One region of the Exiguobacterium sp. AB2 genome, then DNA from elsewhere that is predicted to be linked to it. Evidence: predicted binding sites of a transcription regulator. Region 1 holds the regulator's gene; each other region holds the start of a gene.
What was found. Region 1 encodes Rex, which represses fermentation and respiration genes when NADH is low (regulators of the CRP and FNR family bind a similar motif). Its sites were predicted from a motif close to TTGTGAAATATTTCACAA; they were not measured.

Region 1 (8,137 bases):
CGGGGACGATATCGGTCTTGAGGAGTACATCAACGGGGACGGCGTCGCCATCGTCGAATGGTCGAACTTGATCGAGTCGTCGCTCCCGGCTGAACGGCTCGCCATCACGATTGAGCGTGTCGGCGATGAAGAAAGACGGTTGACGTTTGAACCGATCGGACAGAAGTACGAGACGATCGTCAAGGAGGTGCTCGCATGAAGCAGTTGATGATTGATACGGCGACGACACGACTGTCGGTCGCGCTCAGTGAGAACGGCACGATTCAAGCCGAGGCGACGGTCATGGTGTCGAAAAACCACGCCGTCACGCTCATGCCGATGATTGAGCAGCTCATGGCAGCCGTCAAATGGACACCGGCTGAACTTGAGCGCATCATCGTCACGACTGGACCGGGCTCGTACACAGGCATTCGCATCGGGGTGACGACGGCGAAGACGCTCGCCTACACGCTCCAAATCCCGCTCGTCGGTGTCTCGGCACTTCGCCTCATGGCGGCGGCACCAAACACGGATCTCCCGGTCGTGTCGCTCATCGACGCACGACGCGGAAACGCCTATATCGGATATTACCAGCATAATGAGCCGCTGACTCCGGACGCCCATGCGTCCGTTGAGACATGGCTCGAGACACATATGGAAGGGGCGTTCGTCGTCGTCGGTGACGTCGAACCGTTCCGTGACGTCTTGGCAAACTATTCCTATCAAGAAGCGCCAGCCGCCCACTGCTATGGACGCGCGAGCGACCTCGTCGCACTCGGGGAAGAGACGCCGGACGTCCACGCGTTTGAGCCGGAGTACCTTCGTCTCGCTGAGGCGGAGGCGAAGTGGCTCGAGGGACAGAACAATGGCTGATATCAAAATCCGCCGCATGACGTGGCTTGATGTCGAAGAAGTGACGGCCGTCGAGGAGGCCTCGTTCGCGATTCCGTGGACGAAAGAAGCGTTTATGAACGAGATGCTTCGAAACGAACAAGCGATTTATTTTGTCGCCGTCCAGGACCGCCGTGTCATCGGCTTCGCCGGGGTCTGGCAAATCGTCGACGAGGGCCATATCACGAACATCGCCGTCTTGCCGGAATTTCGAGGTCAAGGCGTCGGGAATCAATTGCTTCACGCGCTCGTCACATACGCCCGTTCGCAGTCGCTCGCCGCGCTCACGCTCGAAGTGCGCGTCTCGAACATCGGCGCCCAGAAGCTGTACGAGCAGTTCGGCTTCGAGTGTGCCGGTCGCCGCAAGCGATACTATCAAGACAACAATGAAGACGCCTTGATTTACTGGGCGAAGTTAGGAAGTGAAACCGAATGAACACATCACTCATCTTGGCAATCGAGTCGAGTTGTGATGAGACGTCGGTCGCCCTCGTGAAGGACGGCAAGACGCTCTTATCGAACGTCGTCTCGTCGCAGATTGAAAGCCATAAACGGTTCGGCGGCGTCGTGCCCGAGGTCGCCTCGCGCCATCACGTCGAACGGATCACGTACGTCATCGACGACGCCCTCAGTGAAGCCGGTGTGACGATGCAAGACGTCGACGCCGTCGCGGTCACGCAAGGTCCCGGACTCGTCGGGGCGCTCCTCGTCGGCATCAGTGCCGCCAAAGCGCTCGCGTTCGCTCACAACAAACCGCTCATCGGGGTGCACCATATCGCCGGGCATATTTATGCGAACGACCTCGTCGAAGAGATGGACTTTCCGCTCGTCTGCCTCGTCGTCTCAGGTGGTCATACCGAGCTCGTCTATATGCCAGAACATGGCGTCTTCGAAGTCATCGGTGAGACGCGTGACGATGCGGCCGGTGAGGCGTACGACAAAGTCGCCCGGACGCTGAGCCTCCCTTATCCAGGCGGACCGGCCATCGACCGTCTCGCGGCGAGCGGGGAAGACACGTACAAGTTCCCACGCGTCCGACTCGAGCCAGGAAGTTTTGACTTCAGTTTCAGCGGGCTGAAGTCATCGGTCATCAATGCCGTCCATAACGCCGAGCAACGGGGCGAGACGATTATCCCGGAGAACTTGGCGGCAAGCTTTCAAGCGAGTGTCGTCGAAGTGCTCGTCGAGAAGGCGATTCGTGCCGTGAACGAGAAAGGTGCGAAACAACTCCTCGTCGCCGGTGGTGTCGCGGCCAACCGTGGCCTGCGGGCCGCGCTACAGGCAGCGGCTGACCAAGAAGGCATCCGCCTCGTCATCCCGCCGCTCGCGCTTTGTGGGGACAACGCCGGCATGATCGGGGTCGCGGGACATCACGCGTATGTGCGCGGGAAGCGCGATACACTAGCGATGAATGCGGTTCCTGGGTTATCCTTAGAAGAGAGCATGACAGTCTAGGGGGAAATAGAGACATGACGAAACGCATCATCATTGGCGGGCTCGTCGTACTGCTCGTCGTCGCGACGTTTTTGCAAGTACGAGAGATTATCCGCGCCTACAATATCGCCTATCAAGAAGAAATCGTACCGGAAGCGACACGTGTGCGTTCGCTCACCGGAGCCGAGTCGCTTGAAGGTATCAGCCGGGTCACGGGCGAGAACACGCTCGTCGAGGCGCTGTATGGGTATAAGAACATGGACGACCAAGACATCGAGAGCGTCCTCGTCGTCGATCGCAACTTAGGGATTCAACCGAAGGCGAGCGACGCCTACTACGAACTCTTCCCGGGACGCGAGGCGACTGAGGAAGAGGCGGCGCAGTTCGAATCGCTCATCGCCGAGTTCGATGAGCAACAGCTGTTCGCTCAAGTCATCTCGACCCATGAGGCACGCTACGTGACGAACCGGGAAGAAGAGATGACATTTTACAAAGTGTTCGTCCGTGACGTCGACACGAACGAATACGTCTTCTTCATCACCGAAGACGGCACGAAACTCGACTTCCACACACGTGGCTTCTTGCCACTGCGTTATTTTTAAATGACTTTGAACAGAGGAGCGTCGTCCCGGTAGGGATGACGCTCCTCTGTTTTCATCTTTCATCGCCCTTCAGCCGTCCTGTCCGGCACGCCGCCCTCTATGATTTGTTAATCCCGGCCGATGACTTCAAGGACCATCGTAAGAAACGGTTCGGTATCGAGGCGAAGAACAGCCAATTGAGGAACTCACAAGGTCTGGCCCGCAACAAGACGCAGACCTGAAAGGCACGGCGTTACAAAGCGTGATGGTCATCGTCGCGGTCAACCTAAAGCGAATCATCATCCTTTGGAAAGAGAACACAGATGAAAGGCAAGGAAAAAGGCGATCGGCCCAACACAAGTCGGGCCAATCGCCTTTTTCGCGTTCTCACGCTCATATAGAGCGGAGGTTTTTCAGTGCCTTACCTTGGAGCTGAACTTTTTTATGTTCTTCGAGTCGTTCCATAAATGTGGTTGTGAATGAGACACACGACTCGCGTTTCGCTTCGGTGTTCGGGTCAAACTCAATCTTTAGAGGGGGAGCGGCAATCATCCCGTTCGCAGATCGAAGCGCGTTTTCAATCGTATCGACGGCAGCACAATATTTCGGGTAGTCGGTATCACCAGAACCAAACGCTGCACAAGGTAGAGCGTCTAAGTCCGCGTCATACAAATCGTCTACAAAACCTTCCGCCTCATACGGTACATCACCGTCACCCCATGTGTAGGCGCCGAGTAGGACGCCATCGTACTCCAATAGTGCATCGACGGAAAGGGACTCCAAATCGTCAGACAGCACGACCGTATGTCCTGCTGTGGTCAATGTATGTTGCAACAAGTGGGCGATGTCTTCTGTGTTCCCGGACATACTCACGTATGCAATCAAAATCGTCATGATTATCACCTCAAGACCACCTTAAATGAAAATGATTCTCATTGTCAATGATTGAATAAAAAAACACCACGTCCGATTTCATGAGGACATGGTGTCTGAGGATTTAGGGCGACGATACTTCTCGCGATGCCACGTATTGATTCGGCTGACCGTGAAGACGAGGAGCGCGAGCACCCACATGAACAGTGTCGTTTGATAGAAGTGGAACCAGACCGACCCGGGTGCATAAAAGCTATGCACCGTCACGTCGACCGGCCAGACGACGAGGCGGATGAAGAGCGTGCTCATGAGCAATCCACTCAGGAGACTGATGAAGATGCCGCTCCACGTCTGGATGATGAAGCCGATGACGACGGGCAAGAAGTAAAACACGATTGTCGGGACGATCGTCGATTCTCCACGGATGAGCTCGGACACGAATTCAGTCCCGGTCGGCACGATGAAGGCGAGACCGGTCAAAAACGCATGCAACCAGTCGATCCGCAGCGCACGGGACCGCATCATGAATGGAGCTCCTCCCATTCCGCATACAGTGCCGTGATTGACTCTTTCGTCGCGTCGGACTCGCTCGATAGCTCCTGTGCCCGCGCGAAGTCGTTGAAGACGTCCGGCTCGCAAAGGAGCTGTTCAATCTCTTCGAGGCGTGCCTCGTGCTGTTCAATCGTGAGCTCGATCTCTTCGATGCGCTGTTTCATTCGACGCTCCTCACGTTGTTGTTCCTTGTCGGCCCGTTGCTTTTTGACGACGACTTGTTTCGTCTCAACGCGTGCGAGCCGGGCCAGTTCTTCGAGTTCTTCTTTCTTCTCGACGTAGTACGAGTAATCACCGAGGTACTCGTCAATCCCGTTCGGCGTGATCTCGAGGACCCGCGTGGCGAGCCGGTCGATGAAGTACCGATCGTGCGAGACGAACAGGATGGTGCCGGGATAGTCGAGGAGCGCGTTCTCGAGAATCATCTTCGAGTCGAGGTCCAAGTGGTTCGTCGGCTCATCCAAGATGAGCAAGTTCGGCTGCTCGAGCTTCAGCTTTGCGAGCGTCAAGCGGGCCCGTTCACCGCCTGACAGTTCGTGGACACGTTTCATGACGTCGTCCCCACTGAAGAGGAACTGGCCGAGCAGGCTCCGTACGTCTTGCTCGCGCATGAGCGGCCAGTCGTTCCAAATCTCGTCGATGACGCGGTTCTTATCAGACAGATTCTGTTGCTCCTGGTCGTAGTAGCCGATCTCGACGCCGGTCCCGTAACGGATGTCGCCGGTGAGCGCCGGCTGTTGTTTCGTCAACACTTTCAAAAGCGTCGACTTGCCGACCCCGTTCGGGCCGACGAGGGCGACCGATTCGCCGCGCTGCAGCTGGAAGCGCAGGTTTTGAGCGATCGGTTCCTCATAGCCGATGGCGAGGTCGCTTCCGCTCAACACATCATTCCCGCTCTGGCGTTTGATCGTGAACGAGAGGACGGCGCTGCGTTCGTCGCCGTCCGGTGCATCCATCCGGTCGACCTTCTCGAGTCGCTTCCGGACGCTCTGGGCACGCTTCGTCGTCGTCGCCCGGGCGATGTTACGTTGGATGAAGTCTTGCATCTTGGCGATTTCTTCTTGTTGCGACTCGAACTGCTTCTTCTCTTGCTCATAGAGGGCCGCTTTCTGTTCGAGATACTTCGTATAGTTGCCGACGAAGCGGCGGCTCCGATGACGCGACAGTTCATAGACGACCGAGACGACCCGGTCGAGGAAGTAGCGGTCGTGGGAGACGATGAGGACGGCCCCTTTATAGCCGCTCAAGTACTTCTCGAGCCACGCGAGCGTCTCGATGTCCAAGTGGTTCGTCGGCTCGTCCAAGATGAGGAGGTCCGGGCTCTGGAGGAGCATCTTCGCCAAGGCGAGACGCGTTCGTTGCCCACCCGAAAGCGTGTCTATTTGACGCTCGAAGTCGTCCGGATAGAACCGCATCCCGTGGAGCACCGAGCGAATCGTCGCTTCATATTGATAGCCGCCCCGATCCTTGAACGTATGTTGTTCCTCGTCATACGCGGCGAGGAGCCGTTCATAGGCGTCCGCATCGTTCAAGATGCGTTCACTGCCCATGTCTTGCTCCATCCGTCGGAGCGTTTGTTCTTGCTCGATTAAATCGGTGAAGACGGTGAGCATTTCGTTCCAGATCGTCTCGCTCGATTCTAGCCCGGAGTCTTGGGCGAGGTAGCCGATCGTGACGTCTTTTGGCTTCATGATGTCGCCTGAGTCGTAGTTATATTCCCCGGCGATGACTTTGAGGAGCGTCGACTTGCCGGCACCGTTCCGGCCGACGAGGGCGACACGTTCACCTTCTTGAATCTCGAGTTTGACGTTCTCTAAAATCGGCTCGACGCCGAATGATTTTGATAAGTTGTTGACTTGCAATAGGATCAAGTGAAAAAACCCCTTTCTCTGTATTTAGTATACTGTATTTTTTAGTCTTTTCAGGTATATTCATTGAGTGGTCATGTGAATTCGTTTACAATCAAGGTGTATGAAATCAGATTCGTGTGTAACGTGTCGTAAAAAGGAGGCTCTTTCCGTTGAGTCAAAACGAACCAAAGATTCCGCAAGCGACAGCCAAACGGTTGCCACTATATTATCGGTTTATCCAAAGCCTGCATTCATCAGGCAAACAACGTGTCTCTTCTGCCGAACTGAGTGAGGCGGTCAAGGTCGATTCGGCGACGATTCGCCGCGACTTTTCGTACTTCGGTGCGCTCGGTAAAAAGGGATATGGCTATAACGTACAGTATCTGTTAGACTTTTTCCGAAAGACATTGAACCAGGACGAAATCACGAACGTCGCCTTGGTCGGGGTCGGTCATCTCGGGACAGCTTTCGTCAACTATAACTTCCTTAAAAACAATAACACACATATCGTCGTCGGGTTCGATGCAGACGAGACAAAAGTCGGCACGACGATGTCCGGTGTCCCGATTCATCACGTCGATGAGATGGAACAGATCATGAAGCAAAACAAAATCGATGTCGCCATCCTCACGGTCCCGTCCGCCTATGCGCAGCCGGTCGCCGATGACTTGGTCCGCTTTGGCATCAAAGGGATTTTGAACTTCACGCCGGCTCGACTTACGGTGCCGGACACGGTCCGCGTCCATCATATCGACTTGTCGATCGAACTCCAGTCGCTCATTTACTTTATGCAACACTATCCATCCGCTGAGGGGGTCCATCAATAATGGAATTTCTACAATCATCACTCGTCGTCGGTATCCCAGGTGGCGTCAGTATTTTTATCATCGCCATCATCGCGCTCATTCTCTTCGGGCCGAAGAAATTGCCAGAGTTCGGTCGGGCCGCGGGACAGACGCTCCGTGAGTTCAAAAATGCCACGAACGGCATGATGAAAGAGCACGACGAGAACGACAAGAAAGAAATCGAGAAGAAAGAGCAATAAGCCATGAACCATCAACCTGATCAAGAACGGGCACTGTCCGATCACTTGACAGAGCTGCGGAGACGACTGATGCTGTCGGCATTTGTCGTCTTTGCCTTATTCCTTATCGCTTTGCCGAGTGTCAAATACGTGCTCGCCTATCTGCAGGCGGACCTCGTCGAACGAGGGCTCGAACTGAACGCCTTTGGGGTCGCGGATCCGCTTATGATTTATTTGAATATGGCGTTCATTATCGGGATCGTGGCGTCCGGTCCGTTTCTACTGTATCAACTGTGGGCGTTCGTCGCACCTGGTCTGCATCCGAACGAGCGGAAAGCGACGCTCGCTTACATTCCAATCATTTCGGTTTTATTCCTCGTCGGTTTGGCGTTCGCCTACTATTGGCTGTTCCCGCTCGTCCTCGATATCTCGACGGACCTCGGGCAAGACCTTGGTCTGACCCAAATCATCGGGGCGTCGAACTACTTCACGTTCCTGCTGCAGTTGACGATTCCATTCGGACTATTGTTCCAGTTGCCGGTCGTGACGATGTTCTTGACGCGCATCGGTGTCGTGACGCCGTATTTCTTATCTAAAATTCGGAAGTACGCCTACTTCGCCTTGTTCGTCATCGCGGCCTTCATCACACCGCCGGATTTGACGTCGCACCTCATGGTGTCGCTGCCGCTTTTCTTCTTGTATGAGATCAGTTTGTCGATCTCACGCGTGACGTATCGCGGAGTGCTCCGACGTGAGAAAGAGGCGCAAGTGAAAGAACAGATGGATTTGATGAAACAGATGAATGAGAAGTGAGCATCGTTCCTTAACGGGACGATGCTTCAGAGTGTAGACAAAGTCATGTTTCAGTTGAACTGAAACATGACTTTGTCGTTTTCTTCAATAGCGCCATCGCAGAAAATCGCTATTTCAAGCGGTTCTATAGTTTGCTTAGA
Region 2 (8,137 bases), on a different contig from region 1:
GATTGGAAGCTGACGGATTTGAAGACGATTTTTTCGCGTTGGCAAGAAGGGCTCGACGAGGAAGGCTGGAACAGCCTCTATTGGAGCAACCATGACCAACCGCGTGCCATCTCCCGTTTCGGGAACGATTCGGCAGAATATCGCGTGCGGTCTGGGAAGATGCTCGCGACGCTCTTACACATGTTGAAAGGGACGCCGTATATCTATCAAGGGGAAGAGTTCGGGATGACGAACGTCGCCTTCGATGCGATTGACAAGTATCGGGACATCGAGACGCTCAACGCCTATCGCGATTACACGTCGAACGGACTGCTCACGCATGAAGAGATTTTTCGCGGCATCCACGAGCGTGGACGCGACAACTCCCGGACGCCGGTCCAATGGTCGGCTGAGGCGCAAGGAGGGTTCACGACGGGGACGCCTTGGATTGACGTCAACCCGAACTACGTCGACATCAATGCGGAAGCGGCCCGGAAAGACCCGGACTCGCTCTTCCACTACTATCGCCAGTTGATTCAGCTCCGGAAACAGAACCCGGTCGTCGTCTACGGGAAGTATGAACTGCTCTTACCAGACGACGAGGCGGTATATGCGTTCACGCGGACGTACGAAGGTGAGACATGGCTCGTCCTGTGTAACTTCTCGGATGAGGAGCAAGTGCGGGAACTCCCGTTTGAAGTGAACGAACGCGTCATCGGAAACATGGAACCCGTGTCCCCGTTCACGCTTCGCCCGTACGAGGCACAAGTGTATAAAGTGTGACAAAAAACTCGCCTTTAGAGGCGAGTTTTTTTGATGCTGCTACGTATCGCGCGTTCTTTCGGGAATAGGATACTATGACCTGACCGAAAGGGGGGGAACGAGATGAAGACATTGATCACCTATTCAAGCCGCTACGGGACGAGCGAAAAGGTCGCACGTCTATTGGCGGACCGATTACCGGGGGACGTCCACGTACAGGATGTGGTCGAACGGCCTGACGTAGACTGGGCGGGCGTGGATCACGTCATCGTCGGCAGCTCAATCCGGATGGGGAAAATCCAAGACGAGATGACCGCGTGGCTTCACATCAACGAGTCGGAACTGTTGAAACGCCCGCTCGGACTCTATTTGTGTGCCGGCACCCCGACCGCCGCGGAACGCAAACGGGAACTTGAAGCGGCTTATCGGGACGCGTTACGGGCGCATGCCTATTTCGTCGAAGTCGTGGGCAGCGGGTATGACTTTGAACGCATGGGCTTCCTCGACAAGGCGATCGTCCGGATGATGGCGAAACAAACAGTAAGTTCGCTCGATTTGGACGAAGCGATGCTCGACGAGCTCGTCGAATCGGCTCAAGCGTCGCTCCGCACCCGCTCTGAGAATCCGTAAGCGAACACGTCGTGGGCGTCGAGTGGACTTTGGGAGGAGATGAGTGCATCTCCTCCTTTTTGTTCGCCCTCGATTCGATGAAGCGAGACCGTCGAAAGCCGTCCTCCGATTTTAATGGCGATCGGAGCCGAGTGACGGCAGGACACGTCTTCAATCGAGACGCGGTCCGTATGGTTCGCCCCGCCGAACAGTTCGATGTCGGCACGGGCCGATGTGAATCCGCTCGCCGTGATCCGCTTCAAACGCACGTTACGCGATTTGTATTGAATCGCGAGTGCCGGTTGGGCCTCGTAGTCGTAGGCCGTGTCTCCGAGTGCGGTGAACCCGTTGATGAACACATCTTGATAAGCGGAGATGACGAGACTGCGAGGCGAGGACTTTTCGTATAAGCCGGACCGGACCGGTTCAATGGAGACGAGGTTCGTCCCGGAGAGGAACCGGGCCGTCTTCGAGTCCGGGTCGTCCGCCAAATGGTGGCCGATGTGGCGGAAGTTATACGAACGGTTGTCGTGATACGACACGTGCCCGAAAATGTGGACGTCATGGGCGGCCGAGGACGTGGCGTGCGCCTTCACCTCGATCCCGCCGAAACAGCCTTCGGTCAAATTATTGACGAGGACGACGTGACGTGAGCCATCATCGACCTCAATCCCGTTCGAATTCGAAAAACCGGCCGTGTGCGTTCGGCCGTGCGGGTGGTGGCAATAACAGTTCGTGATATAGATGGCGTCGCTGTGATGGGTCGTGATCCCATCGTCCCCGTAATGGGTCGCCTCGCATCGGTCGAGCCAAACGTAACGGCTCCCGTTCGCCGCCCGTAGGCCGTCCCCGAGATAGTGGTAGTGGGGCGCCGTGATGTCGAACGCGTGCAAGCCGGCATTCTTCGCCGTCACATGGTGAATCCAGCCGAACGTGACGTGGGCGAACGTCAACGCACTCGACGCCGTATCGCTGCTCGACGTCCGTTCGACGTCGCCGAGGCGATCGACGTTCCAATCGAGAGTGAGATGAGCGACTTCGATATGGTGGTTGCCACGGAACGGTGTCGCATTCCGGAGTAGACGTCGATGTTTCGGGGCCCCGTCGGCGAGCTTAATCACGGTCTTGTCCTGTCCGGCCCCTACGAGTACGCAGTTCGATGGCATTCGAATCCCTCGGACGACGTACGTCCCGGCTGGTACGTGGACGCGGCGATTTGAACGAAGGGCGAGCCGGAAGGCGAGCGTGCAGTCGGTCCTCCCGTCCCCGACGGCCCCGTACTCGGTCACATCGACTTGGTGTGTCGTTGCTTGTGTCAGATTCAAATATTCCGCGTCCAGTCGTCTCATCCAAACGGGACGCACCATATCGTCTGCCACTTCGAGGGGAAGGGCGTTCGTCACCGGTACGATTCGTTCGGTCAATGGAAGACGTGACGGTTCGGTATGATGTTGATGCGGATAGGACTCGCGGCGAGTCGCTTCATGCCAAGCGAGCGTATCCGTCCATAAAGATTCCTCCGCATAAGCAGAGTTGGCGCGAATAGTGGCGTGGGGATTCAATCGATTAATGGCCTCCATGGTCTGTCTCCTCCTCGTGATGACTTCCCTCTGACTGTACCCGATTTCGAAGTATTTTTAGCAAACCGAAGTATTTAGTAGACAGAAGCATTTGTCCGTGGTATATTACATATGTGCTTAATTAAGAATAGCTGGAAACATAATTCACAAACGCTTTGGATTATTTTTCGTTTTAAGATAATCCCAGAGGTTTGTGCTTTTTTTGGTCAGTTTTTTCTAGTAAGGCACTACTATAACGCTCAGCGTTTATTTCAGGAGGGTTCATTATGAACACAGGTAAAGTAAAATGGTTTAACTCAGAAAAAGGTTACGGCTTCATCGAAATGGAAGGCGGAGACGACGTATTCGTACACTTCTCAGCAATCCAAGGCGACGGCTTCAAGACACTTGAAGAAGGCCAAGCAGTAACTTTCGAAATCACTGACGGAGCTCGTGGACCACAAGCTTCTAACGTTGAAAAAATCTAATCTTCCTTAACTTTAAGGAATTTTATAACCTGTCCGCATCTGCGGGCAGGTTTTTTTGTGTTTAATCGCGTGCCTCCGGGGAAGAGTATACGAGTGACAATCACAAGGAGGGTATTCGAAATGGATGCATTGCAAACGGCAAAAGATATTTTGAATCACAGCAACGTAGGGACGATGGCGACTGTCTATAAAGGAAAGCCGCATAGCCGCTACATGACATTTTTCCACGATGAATTGACGCTCTATACCGCGACCTCGAAAGACACAGATAAAGTCGACGAGTTGAAAAACAATCCGTATACACATATTTTAATCGGTTACGATGGCGACGGTGTCGGCGATACGTATTTAGAGATTTTAGGGGAGACGACCGTGTCGGACGACGAGTCGATGAAAGAAAAAGTGTGGAACGAGAAGCTCGAAGGTTGGTTCGACGGTCCGGATGATCCGAAACTCGTCATCTTGAAAGTGACGCCACAATCGATGCGGGTCATGAATAAGAAAGGGCAACCACCGCAAGAAGTTCAGTTATAAAGGTCGACGTGACGTCCAAACGGGCGTCTTTTTTGTGGAATTTCCAAAAAGTGACTGACTTGTGACACACGTATGGACGAACGGTGAACGATTGTCATAACATATGTGAAAAACTGAACATGAGTGGTATATTGTGAATGTAATCACATATGAGTCATCATTCCACATAACAAGGAGGAATTATCATGTTCACAAAGTTTTGGCAAAACCACAACATCGCGACCGGCATCTTGACCGTACTTCGGATTTGGCTCGGTTATCACTGGCTCACGGCCGGGTGGGGAAAAATCACAGGCGACTTCGCATCTGGTGGCTATCTTCAAAACGCAGCGTCGCTCGCGACGGGCGACCATCCGGCGGTGGCCGGTTGGTGGGCCGCCTTCCTCGAAGGCTTCGCGATTCCGAACGCAGCGTTGTTTGACATCTTGATCCCGTATGGTGAGTTTTTGGTCGGTCTTGGCCTCTTGCTCGGAGCGTTGACTCGTAGCGCCGCTTTCTTCGGTCTCGTCATGAACATGGCGTTCTTGCTCTCAGGTACGGTCAGCACGAACCCGACGATGCTCATCGTTTCGGTCCTCATCCTCGTCGCCGGTTACAACGCTGGGAAAATCGGGATCGACGGGTTGTTCCTTCGCAAGTTCGTTGAAACGAAAGTCATGCATCGTTCACCAAATCGTCAAATAGCGTGACGACTTTCTGACATTCTCCTGTGACAAACCGTTCGTTGTTCGGCTACGATGAACATAGCATGGATTGCAAAGGAGAACAGAAATGAACGCTACACAGTTTAAATGGCTCGGATATACGGAAGGCATGTCGTTCTTATTGTTATTGTTTATCGCGATGCCGCTCAAGTATTTAGCGGGTATGCCGCTCGCCGTCAGCATCGTCGGTGCGGCGCACGGATTCTTGTTCGTCGCGTACGTCGCGGCTGCGGTCTACATGGCGCGGCGCTTCCGCTGGAGTTTCAAAGTGCTCGTCCTCGCGGTCATGGCGTCGGTCATCCCGTTCGGACCGTTCCTACTCGAAAAACGAATTTTACCTTCAACAGAGAAGACATCGAACTGAGCGGTTCGATGTCTTTTGGCGTTCATGCACTTTCCGCGTCTGCTGACACAGCTGCTTTTTCGGCAGCGATGTCGTGACGGATCCGATACATCGCAAGCGGCGTGATCGATAGCAGGCAGACCATGCAGACTGTATAGAGGAAAGCGACCGATACCCATTCACTCAAGGCGCCGAACAAGATGAAACCGAGCGGCGTGATGCCCATCGCGAGTGATTCGAGCACACCGATGACCCGACCGAGGTAGCTCGGTTCTGTATTCGTTTGTAAATACAGTTGCATCGGAATGTTGACCCGGATGATGAAAAAGCCGCTGAACAGCGCGAAGGCTGTTAAAAAAACGATGGCCGGTGTAATCGAGAAGTCAAAATAAACGGGCACGGCCGGTGCGATAAAGAGGCAACTCATGACGATGAGCGACGTTCGGACTGTCGCGAGGCGATACTTGATCGCAAATATCGGTAATGCATGGGCGAGCGAGGCGACTAAAAAGCCGACGGCGAACATGCTTTCTAATAAACCGAACTGGAGCGGGCTCGTTCCGATTTCTTGCAAGGCGACAATCGGAAATAACACTTGTGAAGCGACGAAGAAAAAGTTGAGCAGTGCGGCAAGGACGGTCAACGTCCACAGCACGCGCTGCCGTTTCAAATAGCGGAAACCGGAACGGACGTCTTCCCACGTCGAATGATCGGCGGAAGTTTTTTCATATGATTGAAAGGTGAGCCGGGAGGCGAAGAGAGCTGCGATGATAAAGAGCAGTGACGAGCTGAACAGAAACGCTGAGATCGGTAGAAGGAGGAACAACGCCCCGGCCAACAGTGGTGTACCGATACTCGAGATCGAGACGACGCTTTGAATGAGCGAGTTGGCACGTTGCAGTTCGTCTTTATCAAAAAGAAAAGGAATCGAACTCGACAGCGTGACCGACAAGAAAGTCGAGACGATAGAGAGCAGACATGTGATAATCAAGAAGACAGGGACGCCGAACGTCCAAACGAGACTCGCAGCGCCTGCGAGAAAGAACAAGGCCGCGCTCAACGATTCCATCGTGATGATGACACGCTTGCGGTTCAGTTTATCGGCATAGACACCGGCGAGCGGGGATAACAGGACGCGGGGCAACGTGCCAAAAAGAAGGACGAGCGCGAACTGGAGTCCGGAGCCTGACGTCGTCAGGACGGTCAAGCCGGCGACGAACGTGAACAGGCTCGAAGCGAACAGCGACATGAATTTCCCGAGCAACAAGACGTACAAGTTTGGTGATGTGTTCATCAGAATCATTCTCCTTTACTATAAAGTTCAATTTGATTTAACTGTATAGTAAGCGATGAGACTCCAATTGTATACAATAAGTTCAATTTAATTTAACTTTTTTAAAGAGGTGCTCTATGATTGGACAACAGATTAAAGCGTTACGGAAAGAAAAAAAGTTGACCCAAAGCCAGCTCGCAGAAGGCATCATCACGAAATCGATGCTCAGTATGATTGAGAACGGCAAGGCGGAGGCGTCGATGCGCAGCCTACGCGAGATTGCGAAGCGACTAGACGTGCCGGTACAGTCGCTGCTTGTCGATGCGCGAGAAGCAGATTTACAGAAAATCGTCGAGGAGATTGAATCGACACAAGGGACGCTCCAATCATGGAAAGATGAAGACGTCCAACAAGCGCTTCGTCCTTATTTAGAAGACGAGATGAACTCGGTATGGCAAGGGAAAGCTTATACTTTATTCGCGGACACGATGTTCAATAATGGAGAGCAACAAAAACTGCTTGAGCTATACGATCAGGCAATTGCGGTGTTTGAGCGGTTCGAGGAGAAAGAGGAACTGATTATGGCGCGCATCAGCCAAGCCTTTTATCTGCTTATGTGGAATCGTTTTGAAGAGGCGATTGAGCGCATTGATATGCTTGAATTGATTGATTTGAGGAGCATGAAAACGAAGACGCGTGTTGAGTTCAGTATGTTGATGGTGTTCCGGAATATGTTGTATGACGATGATTTGCCAGGTGCGATTCGTCGTCTTGAAGATACACTCGATTATATGACACGGACAAAGATATACTATCGTGTGGACGATGTATATCGTGTCATCGCGATATGTGCCCTGTATTTAAAAGATGAGGATTTAGTCTTAAGTGCGCTAGAGAAAGCGAAGCAATACACTGCCTTTACAGGGGATGTATCAATGAAAATACGTGTCGCGATGACCGAGGCGCTCTACGCAATTGATTATCGGAAAACAGACCTTCTAAAACAGCAAATTTCGGTTATGGACCAATTATTAGCGGGGAATGAAGAGTTCATTGCCGCATTCGAGATGAGTAAAGGTGTTTATTTCGCACTGACCGGTGAGGCAGAAGTAGCTCGGAAGTCGTTTTTGAAGCTGTTGGAGCACCATGATCAGTGGGCGAAGCATGGTTTTGTCGACCAAGCCATTTACTTCGAGGGATTGTTAATTGGAACGAGTCACGGTTGTGGGGATGAGTGGATACCGTTGATTGAACGAGAAGTCGGTTTATTCCCGGAAGGTCGTTTCCGGAGCCACCTTACTTCGATGATGAAAAAAATCAAGGGCTGATGACTCAGCCCTTGAACGTTTGAATGAGTGTTCCTTTTCCATCCTCGACTTGAATCGAGGCGTGCGCGCCATTGACGAGCGTCAGTTGTGGCGGCACGTGCCCGCAGTCGATGTCATAGATGACGGGTACGTCGAGCATGTCATGAAGCTCGGCATAGACGTCTTCGGCCGTATAGCCTTGGACCGGTTGTTGCGCCTCGCTTCGGCCGAACAAAATTCCGCTCGTATGATCGAACCAACCGGCCCACTTCATTTGAAGCAGGGTCCGTTTGAGTGTGGGCACATCGAACTCGGCGTTCTCGAAGTACCAAAGGATGGGCTCCCCGTTCAAACGCTCCCGTTGAAACGTGGCGATGTCGCCATAAGGTGTGCCGATTGTATGCAACAAGACGTCGATGCAACCGCCGAGCAGTCGCCCTGTCGCCTCGGTGCCGCCCATCGCTTTCCATTCGGTCGTCTCGGTCAAATGATAGATGTGCGGAGTCGGGTTCCCGTGTTGCCATTCCTTTTGATAATGCTCCGAAGCGCGTTGAATGACGGTCTCGCCTTCTTTTTCCG
Region 3 (8,137 bases), on a different contig from region 1:
AGTAGGCCGGGCCATTTACGAAGAGTACGGTTTGGCCGAGATGGAAGTGACCGATGAAGTGTTCCGGAGCCGTCATTCGTTCGTATTTGACGAGGCTGAGAATCGGATGCACACGATTAAAGCAGTCATGGCGGCGACGCTTGTCGATACAGCGGAATGGCTCGAACGTTGAGGAAAGGGGGGATTTCCCCCCTTCAATGAAGCGAAAGGGGTGAGTTAAATGTCTACGAAATTAGATCATGACTCAAGCGGTTCAGCTGGCGCAAATCCTAGTCCGAAAGACAAACGGTTGGGGCTCGGGGCCCTGACGGCACTCGTCGTCGGTTCGATGATCGGGGGCGGGGCGTTCAACTTGGCGGCCGACTTGGCCCAAGGTGCGAACGCGGGTGCGATTCTCATCGGTTGGGTCATCACCGGCATCGGGATCATCACACTCGGATTAAGTTTCCAAAACTTGACGATGCGGCGACCGGACCTCGACGGCGGGGTGTATAGTTATGCGCGTGCTGGCTTCGGACAGTTCGTCGGATTCAACTCGGCTTGGGGCTACTGGCTCTCCGCCTGGCTCGGAAACGTCGCGTACGCGACGCTATTGTTCAGTTCAATCGGCTATTTCTTTCCAATCTTCGAAGGCGGTCAAAACATCGCCTCCATCATCGGTGCGTCCATCATGTTATGGCTCGTCCACTCCCTCATTTTGCGTGGGATTCACGAGGCGTCGATGATCAACATCATCACGACCATCGCGAAACTCGTTCCGATTTTTGCTTTCATCACCATCACGTTATTCTTCTTCAACCTCGACAACTTCACGTTCGACTTCTGGGGACAGGGCGGCTTCTCATGGAGTAGCATCCGCGATCAAGTCGTCTCGACGATGCTCGTCACGCTCTGGGTGTTTATCGGTGTCGAAGGGGCAGTCGTCTTGTCAGGACGGGCCCGGAAGCGCTCGGACGTTGGGAAGGCGACTGTCATCGGTCTACTCGGGACGCTCATCATTTACTTGCTCATCTCGATTATGTCGCTCGGTTTGTTGAATCCAGAGAACGTGGCGAACGCCACGCAACCGGCGATGGCGTACTTGCTCGAGTCGGCAGTCGGTCCTTGGGGGGCGATGCTCATCAACGGCGGGCTCGTCATCTCGGTGCTCGGGGCGTGGCTCGGTTGGACGCTCCTTGCGGCAGAGATCCCCTATGTGGCAGGGAAAGATGGTGTCTTCCCGCGTTGGTTCACGAAAGAGAATAAAAACAACGCGCCGGCGAACGCACTTTGGCTTACGAATGGTTTAATTCAACTGTTCCTGTTCACGTTCCTCTTCTCGGACGCGGCGTATAACTTCGCCTTCTCGCTCGCATCGAGCGCCATCTTGATTCCATACGCGTTCTCGGCCTTCTATCAAGTGAAAGTCGCAAAAAATGGCATCGGCTACAACATCGGTGAACGTCGAACGCGCGATCTCGTCATTGGGGCGGTCGCTTCCATCTATGGGATTTGGCTCATCTATGCGGCAGGCGTCGATTACTTGTTGTTAACGACGCTCCTTTACGCACCAGGGACGTTGCTCTACGTGAAAGCGCAACGTGAGAACGGGATCAAGTCGTTGACGAAGACAGAATGGATTGTCGCCGGTATGTTGACCGTCCTCGCCATTTTAGCGGTCGTCCGCATCGTCTCAGGCAACATTACAGTCTTTTGATCGGGGGAATGGACATGAAGAAACGACGCGTCGTCATCGCGCTCGGTGGCAATGCAATCCAACAAGGGAAGGATGCGACCGCGAACGCCCAAATGCGCGCGGTCGAGACGACCGCCGACGCGTTGGCGGGTCTAATCGCAGAAGGAATCGAGGTCATCATCACGCACGGCAACGGGCCCCAAGTCGGAAATTTGATGTTGCAACAAGCAGCTTCCGATAGCGAGGCGACACCGGCGATGCCCTTAGACGTCTGTGGTGCGATGACGCAAGGGATGATTGGGTATTGGTTTGAGAACGCGCTGACGAAAGCGCTCCGTAAACGTGGACTCGAACGGTCGGTCGCGCCACTCGTCACACGGGCCGAAGTCGACCCGAACGATAGCGCCTTCAGTCACCCGACGAAGCCGATTGGTCCGTTTTATTCGGAGCAAGAAGCGATTCAACTCGAGCGAGAGACTGGTTTCCTGTTTAAAGAGGATGCGGGCCGCGGTTATCGTCGTGTCGTCCCGAGCCCGTTCCCGATTGTGATTTGCGAGCATGCCGTCATTCGTGACCTCATCGACAACGGACACGTCGTCATCGCCTCTGGCGGGGGCGGCATCCCGGTCATCGATACACCGGACGGTTATGTCGGTGTCGAGGCCGTCATCGATAAAGACTTTGCCGCCGCAAAATTGGCCGAGCTCGTCGAGGCCGACATGCTCCTCATCTTGACAGCGGTGGATCACGTCTATGTCCACTTTGGGACGCCGGACCAAACGGCGCTCGAAGAGACGACGAAACAACAACTCGAGACGTATATCGCGGAAGGGCAGTTCGCGCCCGGTAGCATGTTGCCAAAAGTTCGCGCCGCCCTCCAATTCGCGGAGACGGCGGAAGGGCGCCTTGCCGTCATCACATCGCTCGATCAGGTCAATGAGGCGGTGCGAGGCCGAATCGGGACGCGTGTTCGCATGGCGGCGACGCTAAAACAATAATCGATTAACCGTGGCCGACCCGGGTCACGGTTTTTTGTGCCCCCACATCCTGTCGTTTTCGAAACGGAGACATCGGGAAGGAAGATTGTATGTCGAAACTGACATTGGTATCATTCTTGGTGTAAACGTTTGCACAAACAGAGAGGGAGTGACGAAGAGCGGCAACGCTCGAACCTATGCGCTTATTTGAACAGGATCACGTCTATTCGAAGCAGATGAAACCGAAAGCGGATGAACGAGCCGTCGTGCAGGGAAGCTGTTATCGCTTCACCGTGCTCACGAGCCAATTGATTCGTATGGAGTACGCGGCAGATGGTGTTTTTGAGGACCGACCGACCCAAGTCGTCTGGAATCGCGCCTTCGACGTCCCAGATTTTCGGGTCATCGAAGACGAGCACGAACTGCAAATCATCACCGACCACGTCCACTTGTACTATACGAAAGGCCCGTTCGCACCAAACACACTCTATGTCGATGTGAAAGGGAACTTCAGTACGTATTACAGTCGCTACACGTTCAACGGGCCAAAACGGACGCTCAAAGGGACGGCCCGGACGCTCGACCATGTCGACGGCGCGGTCGAACTCGATGAAGGGATCGTCTCAAAACAAGGCTACGCCGTTATTGACGATTCGACATCATTCATCATGACGGACGACCGCTTCGTCGAGCCACGCCGTAAAGACGTCCATGACTTGTATTATTTCGGTTACGGTCACGAGTATCGGCGTGCGCTCCGAGATTTTTATCAGCTGACCGGTCCGACCCCGTTGCTGCCGAGAAAAGCGCTAGGGAACTGGTGGAGCCGGTATTGGCGCTACGACGAGACGGAATACAAGGCGCTCATGCGTCGCTTCAAGACGGAGGACATCCCATTTTCGGTCAGCGTCATCGACATGGACTGGCACGTCACCGACATACCGGAGGAGTACGGGAGCGGTTGGACCGGATACTCGTGGAACCGAAACTTGTTCCCGGACCCGAAAGGTTTCTTGAAATGGTTGAAAGAGGAACATCTCCTCGTCACGTTGAACCTCCATCCGGCTGATGGGGTGCGCGCCTTCGAGGACCAATACGAATCGATGGCCGAGGCGATGGGGGTCGACCCGGCGACCGGTGATCGGATCCCGTTCGACTTTTCAAATAAACGGTTCATCCAAGCGTATTTCGAACAGATGCATCACCCGCATGAAGCCGACGGGGTCGACTTTTGGTGGATCGATTGGCAACAAGGCTCGACCTCGAAGATGGAAGGACTCGACCCGCTCTGGATGCTAAACCATTACCACGCCGTCGATATCGCCCGAGACGGGAACCGTCCGCTCATCTTCTCACGGTACGCAGGGCCGGGAAGCCATCGTTATCCAATCGGTTTTTCCGGAGACACGCTCATCTCATGGGCGTCGCTCGCATTCCAACCGTATTTCACCGCGACGGCCTCGAACATCGGCTATGGCTGGTGGAGCCATGACATCGGTGGCCACTATCGCGGGGCGAAAGACGACGAACTCGCCGCGCGTTGGGTCGCGTTCGGGGTGTTCAGTCCCATCATGCGCCTCCATTCGACGTTCAGCATCTTCAACGGCAAAGAACCGTGGCGTTTTGGATTAGAGGCCGAACGCTCGATGCAGTCGTTCCTGCGCCTACGTCACCAGCTCATCCCGTACTTATATACGATGAACTGGCGTAACCATATGGAGGCGACCCCGCTCATCTTGCCGATGTATTATGAACATCCGGATGAGGACGCGGCGTATGACGTGCCGAACGAATATTATTTCGGCAGTGAACTGATTGTCGCGCCGATTGTCGAGCCGATGAACAAGGCGCTCCACGTCGCTGCCTCGAACGTCTGGTTACCGAAAGGCGATTGGTTCGACTTCTTCACCGGACATCGTTATGCGGGTGACAAGTCGGTCCGTGTGTTCCGGGGAATAGACGAACAGGCCGTGTTCGCGAAGGCGGGAGCCATCATCCCGATGGCCCCGCACCATTCTGGGCGGAACGACACGGACAACCCGGACGAATTAGAAGTGCTCATCTTCCCGGGGGCCTCGAACACGTTCACGCTTTATGAGGACAATGGGACGGACCGTTCTTATGAGACCGGCGCGTATGCTGAGACGACGTTCACACTCGACTGGAAAGCCCGCCGCCTCGACATTCGTCTGTCTGGAGATGCGACGGTCTTGCCGGAATGGCGTACGATGACGCTCCTCGTTCGTGGCGTCAAAGCCGAAGGTGCGTACAAGCAGGAGACACAGACGCTCCGTCTAGAGCTCGGAGAAGTTGACCGCGACATGACCGTCGAACTCCCGGTCGACTTGACGAGTAACGACCACCGCCTCGATCGGTTGTACCGTTTCCTCGACCGAGCCGAGATTTCCTATGATTTGAAAGACCGGTTGTATCAGATGTCGGCAGCAAAAACGCGCCTCGAGGCGTGGCTGTTCGATTTGCATGCGCTCGAACTCGAGCGGGATCTCCAAGATGCGATCATGGAACTGATGTTGGACTGAAGAGGGGGGTGTCCCCCTCTTTGTCTTGTCAGAAAACTGTCGGAATTTGAAAGCGTTTACATAAAACAGTTTAGTATACTGAAGGGGGAGCGATTCGATTGTGGAAAGTGAGGGATGCGACATGTCGCAGCAATGGTCGGTTGAGGACTTGAGACAAATCGACGTGTTCGAGCAGTGTGCGAGTCGGGAGCTCGAGGCGCTTTTGCCGCACGTCTATCAACGGACATATCGAAAAGGACAGATTTTGTTTATGGAAGGCGACCCGCGGGAGCGCGTCTACTTTCTCATGGACGGTTACGTCAAGCTTGAGCGCCTCCATGAGACGGCGATGTATCAATACGCGGACTACTTGAAGCCGAAGCAGTTGTTCCCGTACAGCGGGATGTTTTCCACGACGTTCTACCGCCACTCCGCGGAGGCACTTACTGATATCACGGTCATTTATATGCCGGCGGACCGATTCGAACAGCTCGTCAAACGAAGTGCGACGATGCTGTTGAATATCGTCGGGCAGATGAACCGGATTCTCGATTTACATGAACGGCGTCTCCAAGAGATTATTACGCCAAGCGCGACGGATCGCGTGCTCAACACGATTCACTACTTGATTGAAGACTTAGGGGAGCGCGAGGCAGACAGCGTCCGTATCCGCTGCCCGTTCACGACGGTCGAACTGTCGCGCCTGTCCGGGACATCACGGGAGACGGTGTCGGGTATTTTGTCGCGGCTACGGAAAGAAGACATCCTGCAATTCGATGCCCGACAACTCGTGACGGAGCATCCAGAATATTTTGAACAAGCGACGCATTGACACCGTACGGACGTACGGTGTTTTTTGCATGCTCTCGTAAGCGAAGCGTTCGCTATGGAGAGATGCATGCGATATAATTAGTGAGAATCATCACAAAGAAATGATGTTATGACTTGTTAGAAAGGATGAACGCAGTGAAACGACTGCAAGCCCTCGCGTTAGCTGAAAAGCGGCACATCATCGGCCTCGTCATCGCGGCCGTCATGATCGGTTTGTCGATTTTAGCCCAAGCCTATTTAATCGTCGACGTCGTCGACCGTGTCTTCTTACAAAATCAATCGTTTGAAAGCGTCCTTCCGACGCTCGGTTGGCTCGTCGTCGCGCTTCTCGTCCGGGCGTTGTTCGGTTACGTCTCGGGACGCATCGGTGCGAGCCTGTCAGAGAAGGCGAAGCGGTCGCTTCGACGTCAACTCTTGGATCGTTATACGTCGAACCCGGTGGAGACGTCGCTCTCGGGACAATCCGGTAAGAAAGTGAGCGTATACATGGACGCCGTCGACGAGGTCGACGCCTACTTCAGCCAATATTGGCCCCAAGTGATTCAGACGTCGATTATTCCGCTCCTCATTCTCATCGTCGTCTTCACCCAACATTGGATCTCGGGCGTCATCATGATGGTGACGGCGCCGTTCATCCCGATTTTCTTCATCATCATCGGGATTGCGACGCAGAAGAAATCGGAACAACAGATGGAGAAGATGAACCAGTTCTCTGGTAAGTTTTTAGACGTCTTGCAAGGACTGACAACGCTGAAGCTATATGGACGGACGGAGCGAGAAGCGCAAGCCATCGAGAAGAGCAGCCTCGACTTCCGAGACGCGACGATGGTCGTCTTGAAGACGGCGTTCTTGTCCGGACTCATGCTCGAGTTCATCTCGATGCTCAGTACCGGTGTCGTCGCCCTTGAAGTGGCGCTCCAAATGGTCGTCTGGCAGAACTTGACGTTTTTCGCCGGCTTTCTCATTCTCGTCTTGGCCCCTGAATATTACTTGGCCATCAAAGACCTCGGTGGCGCGTTCCATACGGGACGTGGCAGCATGGGTGCGGCCGATCGAATCTTTGAAGCGCTCGACGCCCCGGATGATCGCATCGTGTGGGGTGAGCGCGTGCTGACGAACCGGACCCCTGAGCTTCGACTCGAGGAGGCGTCGTTCCAATATCAGGGCGGTCGCTTCACCTTGCAGCCGCTCAACGCTACGATTCCGGCGCGGTCACATATCGCATTGGTCGGGGCGAGCGGGTCAGGGAAGACGACAGTGTTAAATCTTCTTTCCGGGCTCGTCAATCCCGATACGGGTCGCGTCCTCGTCGACGGGAAGCCGCTCCACTCGTATACGGACACGTCGTGGTACGGCACGGTCGGCTATATCTCGCAGACCCCGTACTTGTTCGCTGGGACGCTCGCTGACAATATCGCCCTCGGCGAGACGGCTGACGAAGCGGCGATCATGCGCGCGGCCGAAGCGGCCGGCCTCGTCGACGTGATTCGCCATTTGCCGGACGGGCTATACACCGAACTCGGTGAGGGCGGCTACGGCTTGTCTGGCGGCGAGCGGCAACGGCTCGCGTTGGCCCGCGCCTTCTTGAAACGGCCGGGCATCATCTTGTTCGATGAGCCGACGACCGGTCTCGACTTGATGACCGAGCAAATCGTGCGCCGCTCGATCGAAGAGTTGTCGCGCGACGCGACGCTCGTCACGGTCGCCCATCGTCTGCATACGATCAAGCAGGCGGATGCGATTTGGTTCATGGACAACGGGACGCTCGTCGCGAGCGGGACGCATGAACAGATGCTCCATGCCCCGGCTTATGCCGACTTATTCACGTTACAGAAAGGAGTGAGAGGATGAGTTCCCTTTGGACGATCACGAAATGGATGATGCGAGAGAAGAAGGATATCGTCCTCTCCATCTTCTTTGGATACGTGGCGGGACTTGCCGCCGTCGCCTTATTCGCGGCGAGCGGATACCTCGTCGCGCGGGCCGGCCTCGTACCACCGCTCTACGCGCTTATGATTCCCGTCGTCTTAATCAAACTGTTCGGTGTCATCCGAGCGAGCGCGCGGTATCAAGAGCGACTCGCCTCGCACCGGGCGACGTTCACCATTTTGAGTGAGCTCCGTGTCCGGTTTTAT

Region 2: the regulator Rex is predicted to act here: its motif matches at 4,063-4,080, upstream of DI14_RS03485 (DoxX family membrane protein).
Region 3: the regulator Rex is predicted to act here: its motif matches at 6,082-6,099, upstream of cydD (thiol reductant ABC exporter subunit CydD).

What each region holds. Positions count from the first base shown of each region.
Region 1 is NZ_JNAA01000079.1:2,028-10,164, reverse strand. Features, by position in the region: gene tsaE (tRNA (adenosine(37)-N6)-threonylcarbamoyltransferase complex ATPase subunit type 1 TsaE) at 1-199, shown strand, start outside; gene tsaB (tRNA (adenosine(37)-N6)-threonylcarbamoyltransferase complex dimerization subunit type 1 TsaB) at 196-852, shown strand; gene rimI (ribosomal protein S18-alanine N-acetyltransferase) at 845-1,306, shown strand; gene tsaD (tRNA (adenosine(37)-N6)-threonylcarbamoyltransferase complex transferase subunit TsaD) at 1,303-2,325, shown strand; gene DI14_RS10645 (hypothetical protein) at 2,340-2,906, shown strand; gene DI14_RS10635 (flavodoxin domain-containing protein) at 3,279-3,779, opposite strand; gene DI14_RS10630 (hypothetical protein) at 3,858-4,283, opposite strand; gene DI14_RS10625 (ABC-F family ATP-binding cassette domain-containing protein) at 4,280-6,181, opposite strand; gene DI14_RS10620 (redox-sensing transcriptional repressor Rex) at 6,331-6,987, shown strand; gene tatA (twin-arginine translocase TatA/TatE family subunit) at 6,987-7,205, shown strand; gene tatC (twin-arginine translocase subunit TatC) at 7,209-7,997, shown strand.
Region 2 is NZ_JNAA01000021.1:42,895-51,031, reverse strand. Features, by position in the region: gene DI14_RS03510 (alpha-glucosidase) at 1-762, shown strand, start outside; gene DI14_RS03505 (flavodoxin domain-containing protein) at 865-1,371, shown strand; gene DI14_RS03500 (glycoside hydrolase family 55 protein) at 1,335-2,930, opposite strand; gene DI14_RS03495 (cold-shock protein) at 3,197-3,397, shown strand; gene DI14_RS03490 (pyridoxamine 5'-phosphate oxidase family protein) at 3,518-3,931, shown strand; gene DI14_RS03485 (DoxX family membrane protein) at 4,117-4,620, shown strand; gene DI14_RS03480 (DUF3817 domain-containing protein) at 4,703-4,999, shown strand; gene DI14_RS03475 (MFS transporter) at 5,022-6,272, opposite strand; gene DI14_RS03470 (helix-turn-helix domain-containing protein) at 6,389-7,579, shown strand; gene DI14_RS03465 (S66 peptidase family protein) at 7,584-8,137, opposite strand, start outside.
Region 3 is NZ_JNAA01000067.1:9,041-17,177, reverse strand. Features, by position in the region: gene argF (ornithine carbamoyltransferase) at 1-172, shown strand, start outside; gene arcD (arginine-ornithine antiporter) at 221-1,696, shown strand; gene arcC (carbamate kinase) at 1,711-2,673, shown strand; gene DI14_RS08810 (glycoside hydrolase family 31 protein) at 2,850-5,192, shown strand; gene DI14_RS08805 (Crp/Fnr family transcriptional regulator) at 5,314-6,003, shown strand; gene cydD (thiol reductant ABC exporter subunit CydD) at 6,129-7,853, shown strand; partial or broken gene cydC (thiol reductant ABC exporter subunit CydC) at 7,850-8,137, shown strand, end outside.